One region of the Pseudomonas sp. TH37 genome, then DNA from elsewhere that is predicted to be linked to it. Evidence: predicted binding sites of a transcription regulator. Region 1 holds the regulator's gene; each other region holds the start of a gene.

Region 1 (3,251 bases):
CGGTTGTGCCAGCTCGGTGTGAATCAGCGCGCGTTCGGCCAGTTCCGGCAGCAAACCAGCAGGCAGGTTGTCGATGCAGTAGTAGCCGTTGTCCTCGAGCACATCGAGGGCGGTACTTTTACCTGAGCCGGAGCGGCCACTGACGATGATCAGGCGCATGATTAGTGACCGTTTTGCTCGTCCAGGACAACCTGATACAAGGCTTCGTTGCTCGGGGCGCTGCGCAGCTTCTCACGCACTTCCTTGCGATCCAGCATGCTGGCGATCTGACGGAGCAATTCCAGGTGTGCATCGGTGGCAGCTTCCGGGACCAGCAGAACGAACAGCAGGTCAACCGGGGCGCCATCAATGGCGTCGAAATCGATAGGGGCTTCCAGGTGCAGCAGCGCACTGATTGGCGAGGTGCAGCCTTTAAGCCGGCAGTGGGGGATGGCGATGCCGTTGCCGAAACCGGTAGAACCGAGTTTCTCACGGGCAATCAGGGCCTCGAATACGTCCTGCATTTCCAGATCCGGTACTTCGCGGTGGATAAGGTTGGCAATTTGCTCGAGGGCTTTCTTTTTACTGCCACCCGGCGCGTTCACTTGGGAACGGCCGGGGGTCAGGATGGTTTCTAGTCGGATCATGGATTGGGGGTGTTAACGACCGGTCGCGCCCTGGAGGAGGCTCTGGGTCTTTTCCTTATGCTTTTTAAGTTGGCGATCCAGCTTGTCGGTCAGCAGGTCGATGGCGGCATACATGTCCGTATGCTCGGCATTGGCGACCACTTCTCCGCCGGGAATATGCAGCGTGGCTTCGATCTTCTGCAGCAGTTTTTCGACGTTCATCGTGACTTGCACATTGGTGATCTTGTCGAAATGCCTCTCTAATCGGTCGAGTTTTTCGCCGATGTAGGTGCGCAGGGGTTCGGTCACTTCCAGTTGGTGTCCACTGATGTTGACTTGCATACAGCTTCTCCTTCGTTGCCAGTGCATAAAGCGGCAGGCAGAAATGCCTGCCACTGGAACGCTGTGGCGAGCCCGGCGGCTACATCAACCGCTTCCGTTCGCTGGAAGGCGCGATCCCCAGGGATTCGCGGTACTTGGCGACGGTGCGACGGGCTACCTGAATGCCTTGTGCCTCCAGTAAACCAGCGATCTTGCTGTCACTCAACGGCTTTTTCTGATTTTCCGCAGCAACCAGTTTTTTGATGATCGCGCGGATCGCCGTGGACGAGCATTCACCGCCTTCGGAGGTACTGACGTGGCTGGAAAAAAAGTATTTCAGTTCATAGATGCCCCGTGGGGTATGCATGAATTTTTGCGTGGTCACCCGTGAAATCGTCGATTCATGCATGCCCACCGCTTCGGCGATGTCGTGCAGCACCAACGGCTTCATGGCTTCGTCACCGTATTCTAGAAAGCCGCGTTGATGCTCGACGATCTGGGTGGCGACTTTCATCAGGGTTTCATTGCGGCTTTGCAGGCTCTTGATGAACCAGCGAGCTTCCTGCAACTGATTACGCATGAAGGTGTTGTCGGCGCTGGTATCGGCGCGGCGCACGAAACCGGCGTATTGGGCGTTGACCCGCAGGCGTGGCACCGATTCCTGGTTCAGCTCCACCAGCCAGCGCTCGTTGTCCTTGCGCACGATCACGTCGGGAACGACGTATTCGGCTTCGGTGGACTCGATCTGTGAGCCCGGGCGCGGGTTGAGGCTCTGGACCAATTCGATGACCTGACGCAGTTCATCTTCCTTGAGCTTCATGCGGCGCATCAGCTGGCTGTAGTCGCGGCTGCCGAGCAGGTCGATGTAATCGGTGACCAGGCGCTTGGCCTCGGCCAGCCAAGGGGTCTTGGCGGGCAGCTGGCGCAGTTGCAGCAGCAGGCATTCGCCGAGATTGCGGGCGCCGATGCCAGCGGGTTCGAATTGCTGGATGCGGTGCAGGACGGCTTCGATTTCGTCCAGTTCGATGTCCAGTTCCGGGTCGAAGGCTTCGAGGATTTCCTCAAGGGTTTCGTCCAGGTAGCCCTGATTGTTGATGCAGTCGATCAGGGTCACGGCGATCAGGCGATCGGTGTCGGACATCGGTGCGAGGTTCAGTTGCCAGAGCAAATGGCTTTGCAGGCTTTCACCGACCGATGTGCGGGTGGTGAAATCCCACTCGTCGTCATCGTTGCTCGGCAGGCTGCTGGCGCTGGTCTGGTAGACGTCTTCCCAGGCCGTGTCGACGGGCAATTCGTTAGGAATGCGCTCATTCCAGTCGCCTTCCTCGAGGTTATCCACCGTTGGGGCGGTTTCCTGGTAGGAGGGTTCCTGAATGTCGGCGTTGGGTTTCTGTTCGGCGCTATCGGCCAAGGGGTCGGCATTATCGAAGTCGTCGCCTTCTTCCTGGCGTTCGAGCATCGGATTGGACTCCAGGGCCTCCTGGATTTCCTGTTGCAGGTCCAGGGTCGACAATTGGAGCAGGCGGATGGCCTGTTGCAGCTGCGGTGTCATCGTCAGCTGCTGGCCCATTCTCAAGACTAGCGATGGTTTCATGGCAGGGGCTTAACACCTTATTCGCCGGCGCACATGCGCCATCCACTACAGGGCGCCGAAGCGCCAAACATAAGCAAATTATATGCCCGAAACTGAAGTGTTTGCCTAGAGCGCTGTAACAATAAAAACTTATTGATTTTTTATTGAAGTGAGCGCTCTCTCGGCGACCCGGGCACCTCAGTGCTTACAGGCGGAACTCATGACCCAGATACACTTCCTTGACCAGTTCATTGGCCAGGATGGTGGCGGAGTCACCTTCAGCGATCAGTTGACCATCGTTGACGATGTAGGCGGTTTCGCAGATATCCAGGGTTTCACGGACGTTATGGTCCGTGATCAGCACACCAATGCCTTTGGCCTTGAGGTGATGAATGATCTGCTTGATATCGCCCACCGAAATCGGGTCCACACCGGCGAAAGGTTCGTCGAGGAGGATGAATTTCGGATTGGTGGCCAGTGCCCGGGCAATTTCCACGCGGCGGCGTTCACCACCGGACAGGCTCATGCCGAGGTTGTCGCGGATGTGGTGGATGTGAAATTCCTGCAGCAGGCTTTCCAGCTCTTGGCGACGACCGGCCTTGTCGAGTTCCTTGCGGGTCTCGAGGATGGCCATGATGTTGTCGGCCACCGACAATTTGCGGAAGATCGACGCTTCTTGCGGAAGATAGCCGATACCCGCCTTCGCACGACCGTGCATCGGCTGGTGGCTGACATCCAGGTCATCGATCAGT
Region 2 (3,251 bases), on a different contig from region 1:
GCAAGGGGGCTCAGATTATCAGGTGAGGGCAGGCGAATACGACAAAAGATCGCATTCGGCCGCTACAGGGATCGCATTTGATCCTCCTTGCGGGTCAAGATCAGACTCAACAGCACGGAAGTCAGAATGATCCCGCCAACAACGGCCAGCGACCATTCAACCGGCATGTGAAGCCACGGCATCAGCGTCATCTTGGCGCCAATGAACACCAGCACGATCGCCAAACCGTATTTGACCAGGTGGAAGCGGTCAGCCATGTCGGCCAGCAGGAAGTACAGGGCACGCAGGCCCATGATCGCGAAGATGTTCGACGTGAACACAATGAACGGATCGGTGGTGATGGCGAAGATCGCCGGGATGCTGTCGACCGCAAACATCAGGTCGCTGGCCTCGATCAGCACCAGCACCAGAAACATCGGCGTCACCCAGTGCCGACCGTCTTGCACCACAAAAAAACGTTCGCCATGAAACTCATTGGTGACGCGCAGATGGCTGCGTATCCAGCGTAATAAAGGGTTTTTATCGAGGTCTGGCTGCTGATGGGCGAATGTCAGCATTTTGATCCCGGTGATGATCAGGAACACACCGAACACATACAGCAGCCACGCGAACTGCGACACCAGCCACACGCCGGCGAGAATCATCGCCCCCCGCATCACGATTGCCCCAAGCACACCGTACAGCAACACTCGGCGCTGCAACTCTGGCGGTACGGCGAAGTAGCTGAAAATCATCACGAAGATGAACATGTTGTCGATCGACAGCGACTGCTCGATCAGATAGCCCGTGAGAAATTCGAAGATTTTGCGCTGGGCGATCTCGGGCCCGAACTCGTCATTCAAGTACCACCAGAGCAATCCTGCGAAGGTTAGCGTTAGCGCGCACCATGCAATCACCCAGCACGTCGCCTCGCGCACCGATACCCGATGCGCCTTCCGCCCGCCGAAGACAAACAGATCCAAAGCCAGCATGGCGACGACGAAGAAGATGAAGGCGACCCACATCCAGGGTTCACCAATGTTCAGGGGTTGCATGTCGTTCTCCCTGTCTGGAGGTGTTCTGGAGCCGACGGAGTCATGCTAACGGGGAGATTGCAGCGAAGAAAAATCGAATATTCCTTACCAATAATTCGTTAATTACGAAGTGTCGCTGATGATTCTCAGCGCGATGCAGCTCTGTTGGCGGAAAAGTTGCGAGGCTGCTGGGGGCAAACTCGCCGCGAGCGCTGACCGCCGCATGCACTTTTAAAGAGCCATGCCTGACAACTTGCACCAGTGCGAAGCGGTTTCCTGAGCTACTCCTTCCTTTTGTTCCAACGTCTGCCCACCCGCTCGCGGGGGCCTGCAAAGTTGACTCGCGCCTGATGAGACCCGCCTGGGGCGCGGTGTTTATCACCTTCTCCCATCGTTCAGAGGTCGGTTTTCCCGAACTGAGGAAGTCATACACCGCAGTCTGGCACAAAGGCTGCATTCTCCCTTCAGCAACATCTGAAAAAGATGGGCAGCCCACTCGATCAACGGAGATCGACCGGCCGAGCAGGTCGTGGGCAACATCGGTGGATCAGGCGAAGGCGCCAGGTCGAACACCGCGAAGAACAGGCAAAGACGCCTGAAACCGAGAGGTTTCAGGCGTTTTTTTTGCTTTTTTAACCGTGATTGGCTTTGGCTGGGTGCTTACTATGAATTCCAATGTTGCCGCGTTGAACAAACTGCAAACACTGATCGTGATCGGCAATGGCATGGTCGGACATCATTGTGTCGAGCAGCTCATCGAGCGCGGCGCCCTCGACCATTACCGCCTGCATGTCTTCAGCGAAGAGCCGATGCGCGCCTACGACCGGGTGCATCTGTCCGAGTATTTCGGCGGTCGCGATGCCGAGTCGCTGGCCCTGGGCGAAGCCTCTCTGTATCAGACGCCGGGCGTCACCCTGCATTTGGGCGTGCCCGTGCTGGAAATCGACCGGGCGCGACGTCAGGTGATCACCGCACAAGGTTGTGTCTCGTACGACAAACTGGTTCTGGCCACCGGCTCTTATCCTTTCGTGCCACCTATTGAAGGTGCAGAAGGCGACTCGCGCCTGGTCTATCGCACCCTTGAAGACCTCGACGCGATTCGTGCCGCGGCGGCCAATGCCCGGCGTGGCGTGGTGGTCGGCGGTGGTCTGCTCGGTCTGGAAGCGGCCAATGCCCTGAAAAGCCTGGGCCTGGAAGCGCATGTGGTGGAATTTGCCCCACGCCTGATGCCGGTGCAGCTGGACGAGCAGGGTGGCTTGGCGTTGAAAGCGCAAATCGAGCGGCTCGGCGTGGGTGTGCATCTGTCCCGTGGCACGCAGTCGATCAGTGCCGGCGAGCAGTACCGCTACCGGATGAATTTTGCCAATGACGAATTTCTCGAAGCCGACCTGATCGTGTTCTCCGCCGGCATCCGCGCGCAAGACGCGCTGGCCCGCCAATGTGCGCTGGACATCGGTCCGCGTGGTGGCGTGGTGATTGACGATCAGTGCCTGACCAGCGATCCGAATATCTATGCGATTGGTGAGTGCGCTGCTTGGAATGGCAGCCTCTTCGGTCTGGTCGCCCCCGGTTATCAGATGGCCCGTGGCGTCGCGACGCTGCTGTGTAATCAAGTGGCGGAGCCGTTCCAGGGCGCCGACATGTCGACCAAGCTCAAACTGCTCGGCGTCGATGTCGGCTCCATCGGTGATGCTCACGCCCAGACGCCGGGTGCGCGCAGCTATCAGTTCATCGATGAAGCCACGGCCAGCTACCGTCGCCTGGTGGTGGATGCTGACAGCAAACGCGTGCTCGGCGCGGTGCTGGTCGGCGACAACAGCTATTACGACACCTTGCTGCAATACATGCAGAACGGCATTGCCTTGCCGTCGGAACCTGCCAGCCTGATTCTGCCATCGTCCACCGGTGCGCCAACCTTGGGCCCGGGCGCGCTGCCTGAGGCGGCGACGGTGTGTTCTTGCCATAACGTCACCAAGGGCTCGATCTGCTCGGCCATCGACGGTGGCTGCACCGACCTGGGCCTGCTCAAGTCGCAGACCAAGGCCTGCACCGGTTGCGGTGGTTGTGCCGGGCTGCTCAAGCAAGTGTTCGAGCATGAATTGATTGCCCGTGGCGTCAGTGTCGACAAGAGCCTGTGCGAACACTTCGCCTACACCCGTCAGGAGCTTTACGCGCTGGTGCGGGTAGAAGGGGTGATCACCTTCGAAGAACTGCTGGCCAAACACGGCCGTGGCCACA
Region 3 (3,251 bases), on a different contig from region 1:
GGTGCTGGAGCAACGCGACCTGATCGCCAGGCACCACGATTACCTGCTCAACGAACAACGGGTGGCCAAAGCCGTGTTCGACAAGGTCGCCCACTCCGGTTGCCTGAATGCACCGAACATCCGTTACCTGCAATCGCCCTATGCGCTGTTCAACGGCGATCTGTTGCTGGCCGCGTTCACCCCGGCCGGCGACATGCATGTGTTACTCGGCGATTTCACCGGTCATGGTTTGCCGGCCGCTGTGGGTGCCATGCCCCTGGCCGAAGTCTTCTACGGCATGACGTCCAAGGGTTACGGCCTGTCCGAAACCCTGCGCGAGATGAACGCCAAACTCAAACGTATTCTGCCGGTGGACATGTTCTGCTGTGCGACCCTGCTGTGTCTGAGCTTTCAGCGAGGATCGGTGGAGGTCTGGAACGGCGGGATGCCGGACGGTTACTTGCACAGCACCGCCAGCGGTGAACGCATCGCTCTGACGGCGCGGCATTTGCCGCTGGGCGTGCTGAGCCCGCAAACCTTCGATGACCGCACCGAGGTGTTCCCGATGGCCGTCGGGGATCGGGTCTTTCTGTTGTCCGACGGGGTGATCGATACCTGCGATGCCAATGAACAATTGTTTGGCGTAGAGCGATTGGAGCAGGTGTTTGCAGCCAATCGTCAGCCTGATGCGCTGTTCGAAGAGATCGAACAGGCCCTGCGGGACTTTCGCGGCGAGGCCCGCGATGACGTGAGCATGGTCGAGGTCAGTCTGCTGGAGGCTGCGCAACTGAGTCCGCCTGCGCCGGTGTACTCCGACAGCGGCCAATCCAGCCCGCTGGACTGGTCGGTGAGTTTCGAGTTCCGCGCCGCCACGCTCAAACGCTTCAATCCGCTGCCGTACTTGTTGCAATTGCTGCTTGAGGTGCATGGCCTGCGGACTCAGAGTGGCGCACTCTACAGTGTACTGGCAGAGCTTTATTCCAATGCCCTGGAGCATGGCGTGCTAGGCCTGGATTCGAGTCTGAAACGCGATGCTTCGGGTTTTGCGCGTTATTATCAGCAGCGCAATGCACGCCTGGACGAATTGCGGGACGGTTATGTGCGGGTGCATTTGCAGGTGGCGCCAAAAGGCGCGGGCGGTTGCCTGATGGTCCGGGTCGAAGACAGTGGCAAGGGCTTCGATGTGGCGCGGGTGATGGAGCGTCCCGTCGATGATGTCCGCCTGTCGGGGCGTGGCGTCAGTTTGATCCGCCAGTTGAGCCATCATGCTCGCTGGACCGATAATGGTCGCAGTGCTCACGTGGAGTTCTTCTGGGAGGCTCTGGCTTAATCCCAGGCAATCTTGATCAAGGAGCGAACAAGTGGCTGACACACATCTGGACCGCGATGTGCTGAGCGCGTTGCAGGAAGTAATGGAAGACGGGTATCCAGAATTGCTTGATACCTTTCTCGCCGATTCCGAAGAGCGCTTGAGCCTGTTGCGAAAAGCTGACGATGCCGATCAGTTAGGTGCCACTGCGCACAGCTTCAAAGGCAGCAGCAGCAATATGGGCGCCACCCGGCTGGCAGAGCTGTGCCATGAGCTGGAGCAGCGAGCCAAGCAGAAAAGTCTCGAAGGCATTGAGGCGCTGGTCGGAGAAATTGACGGTGAATTCGCCATTGTCCGGCCACTCTACGAAGCGGAACGTCAGCGTTCCCTTGCTGAGTAGGGCAGCCGTCCAGCGTTTTTAGCGGCCAGCGAGCAAAGCTGGCTCGACCCTTGCAATCAACTTGCTCAACTGTACCTACGATCCCAGTGCAGCGGAGACCGTTTTATGCCCGTTACCCCCAGTATTTTTCTTCAGGCCGCCGCTACGGCCAAGACTCAAGCCGCATCCGCCAATACGCCGGCGCTGACGGCTGAGCCCGGGGACAAGGCGTCCAGCTTCGCTGAGGTCTACGCCAATCAAGCCCAGAACAAGCCTGTTGTGGTCACTGATAAATCGGCCAAGCCGGAGAGTGATAATGCGCCGCAAGGCACCGGCAAACCGGACGTCAGCAGCGATAACGCTGCCGCCCCGGAACCTGCGGTTGCCGATAGCGGCAATTCCTTGCCCGCCGATAAACCGGCGCCGACAGACGACGCGACGGCCAACGATAACAAGCCGGAGACGACCGATACGCCGGTAGCCGATGCTCCACCGGTGGAGCCGAGCCTTGATCCGGCCCTCGATCCTGCCTTGATGCAGGCCGTTCAACCGTTGGTGGCCGTGCCGGTAGCGCAAGCACCTGCGCCGGTTGTGACGAGCGTTGCGCCGCAGGTTGAAGCACCGGTTGCCGCTGCCATCGTTGCCGCACCCGCACAAGCCGGCACCGCCACCGTCGACAGCGATTTCGATCCTGAAGCCGATCCACTCGATGCGCTGCCAGCGGTGCGTCTGGCCATGGAGCAAGGTGGTCATGTTTCCGCTTCTAGCCAGGCCCAACCAAAGGCGTCCCCGGCCCAGGCTCAGACTGACGGCGAACCGACCTCGGCGCAAAACTTTGCCGCGGGCATGGCGAGCATGCTCGATGTGCAGGCCGATCAGGACAGCACCAGCCAGGGCGGCGAGAAGGCCTTCAGTGGTCTGATCGATGACGGCCTCAAGGACCTCAAGTCCGCCAGCAGTGACACTCGTGTCGATGATTTCGCCAACCGTCTGGCGGCACTGACCCAGGCCGCAACGCCGAAGACTGCCAATGCATTGCCGGTGAACCAGCCGATCGCCATGCATCAGAGCGGTTGGACTGAAGAGGTGGTCAACCGGGTCATGTACCTGTCCAGCGCCAACCTCAAAGCGGCCGACATTCAGTTGCAACCGGCCGAGCTGGGACGCCTCGATATTCGGGTGAACATGGTCCCGGATCAGCAGACACAGGTGACCTTTATGAGCGCCCATCCAAGCGTTCGCGAAGCGCTCGACGGGCAAATGCATCGCCTGCGTGACATGTTCGCGCAGCAGGGCATGGGCCAGGTCGACGTGAACGTTTCCGATCAGTCTCGTGGCTGGCAGGGTCAGGAACAGGCTCAACAGGGGCAGGGGGGGCGTAGCAACGCCAGTGGCGGTCGCCTCGACTCTGTCGATGAAGAACTCCCTGCGACTGTCGCTGAAGTAGCCGCGAACACCACCAGCGTGATTGGCTCCAGCGCCGTCGACTACTACGCCTGATCAAACGCAATACCCTCTGTGTGGGAGCGAGCCTGCTCGCGATAGCGGTGGAACAATCAACGGAGATGTTGAATGTTACTGCCT

What was found. Region 1 encodes sigma-54, which starts transcription at its own class of promoters, with help from an activator protein. Its sites were predicted from a motif close to ANTGGCATNNANNTTGCTNT; they were not measured.
Region 2: a site for sigma-54 is predicted at 1,625-1,644, ahead of nirB (nitrite reductase large subunit NirB). Genes of this name have one in related genera too.
Region 3: a site for sigma-54 is predicted at 1,737-1,756, ahead of JFU11_RS01920 (flagellar hook-length control protein FliK). Genes of this name have one in related genera too.

The regions. Positions count from the first base shown of each region.
Region 1 is NZ_JAEKFD010000008.1:134,819-138,069, reverse strand. It holds gene rapZ (RNase adapter RapZ) at 1-159, opposite strand, end outside; gene ptsN (PTS IIA-like nitrogen regulatory protein PtsN) at 162-626, opposite strand; gene raiA (ribosome-associated translation inhibitor RaiA) at 639-947, opposite strand; gene JFU11_RS20285 (RNA polymerase factor sigma-54) at 1,027-2,520, opposite strand; gene lptB (LPS export ABC transporter ATP-binding protein) at 2,705-3,251, opposite strand, start outside.
Region 2 is NZ_JAEKFD010000010.1:7,980-11,230, reverse strand. It holds gene JFU11_RS22620 (TerC family protein) at 63-1,034, opposite strand; gene nirB (nitrite reductase large subunit NirB) at 1,679-3,251, shown strand, end outside.
Region 3 is NZ_JAEKFD010000001.1:400,129-403,379, reverse strand. It holds gene JFU11_RS01930 (fused response regulator/phosphatase) at 1-1,309, shown strand, start outside; gene JFU11_RS01925 (Hpt domain-containing protein) at 1,341-1,688, shown strand; gene JFU11_RS01920 (flagellar hook-length control protein FliK) at 1,794-3,167, shown strand.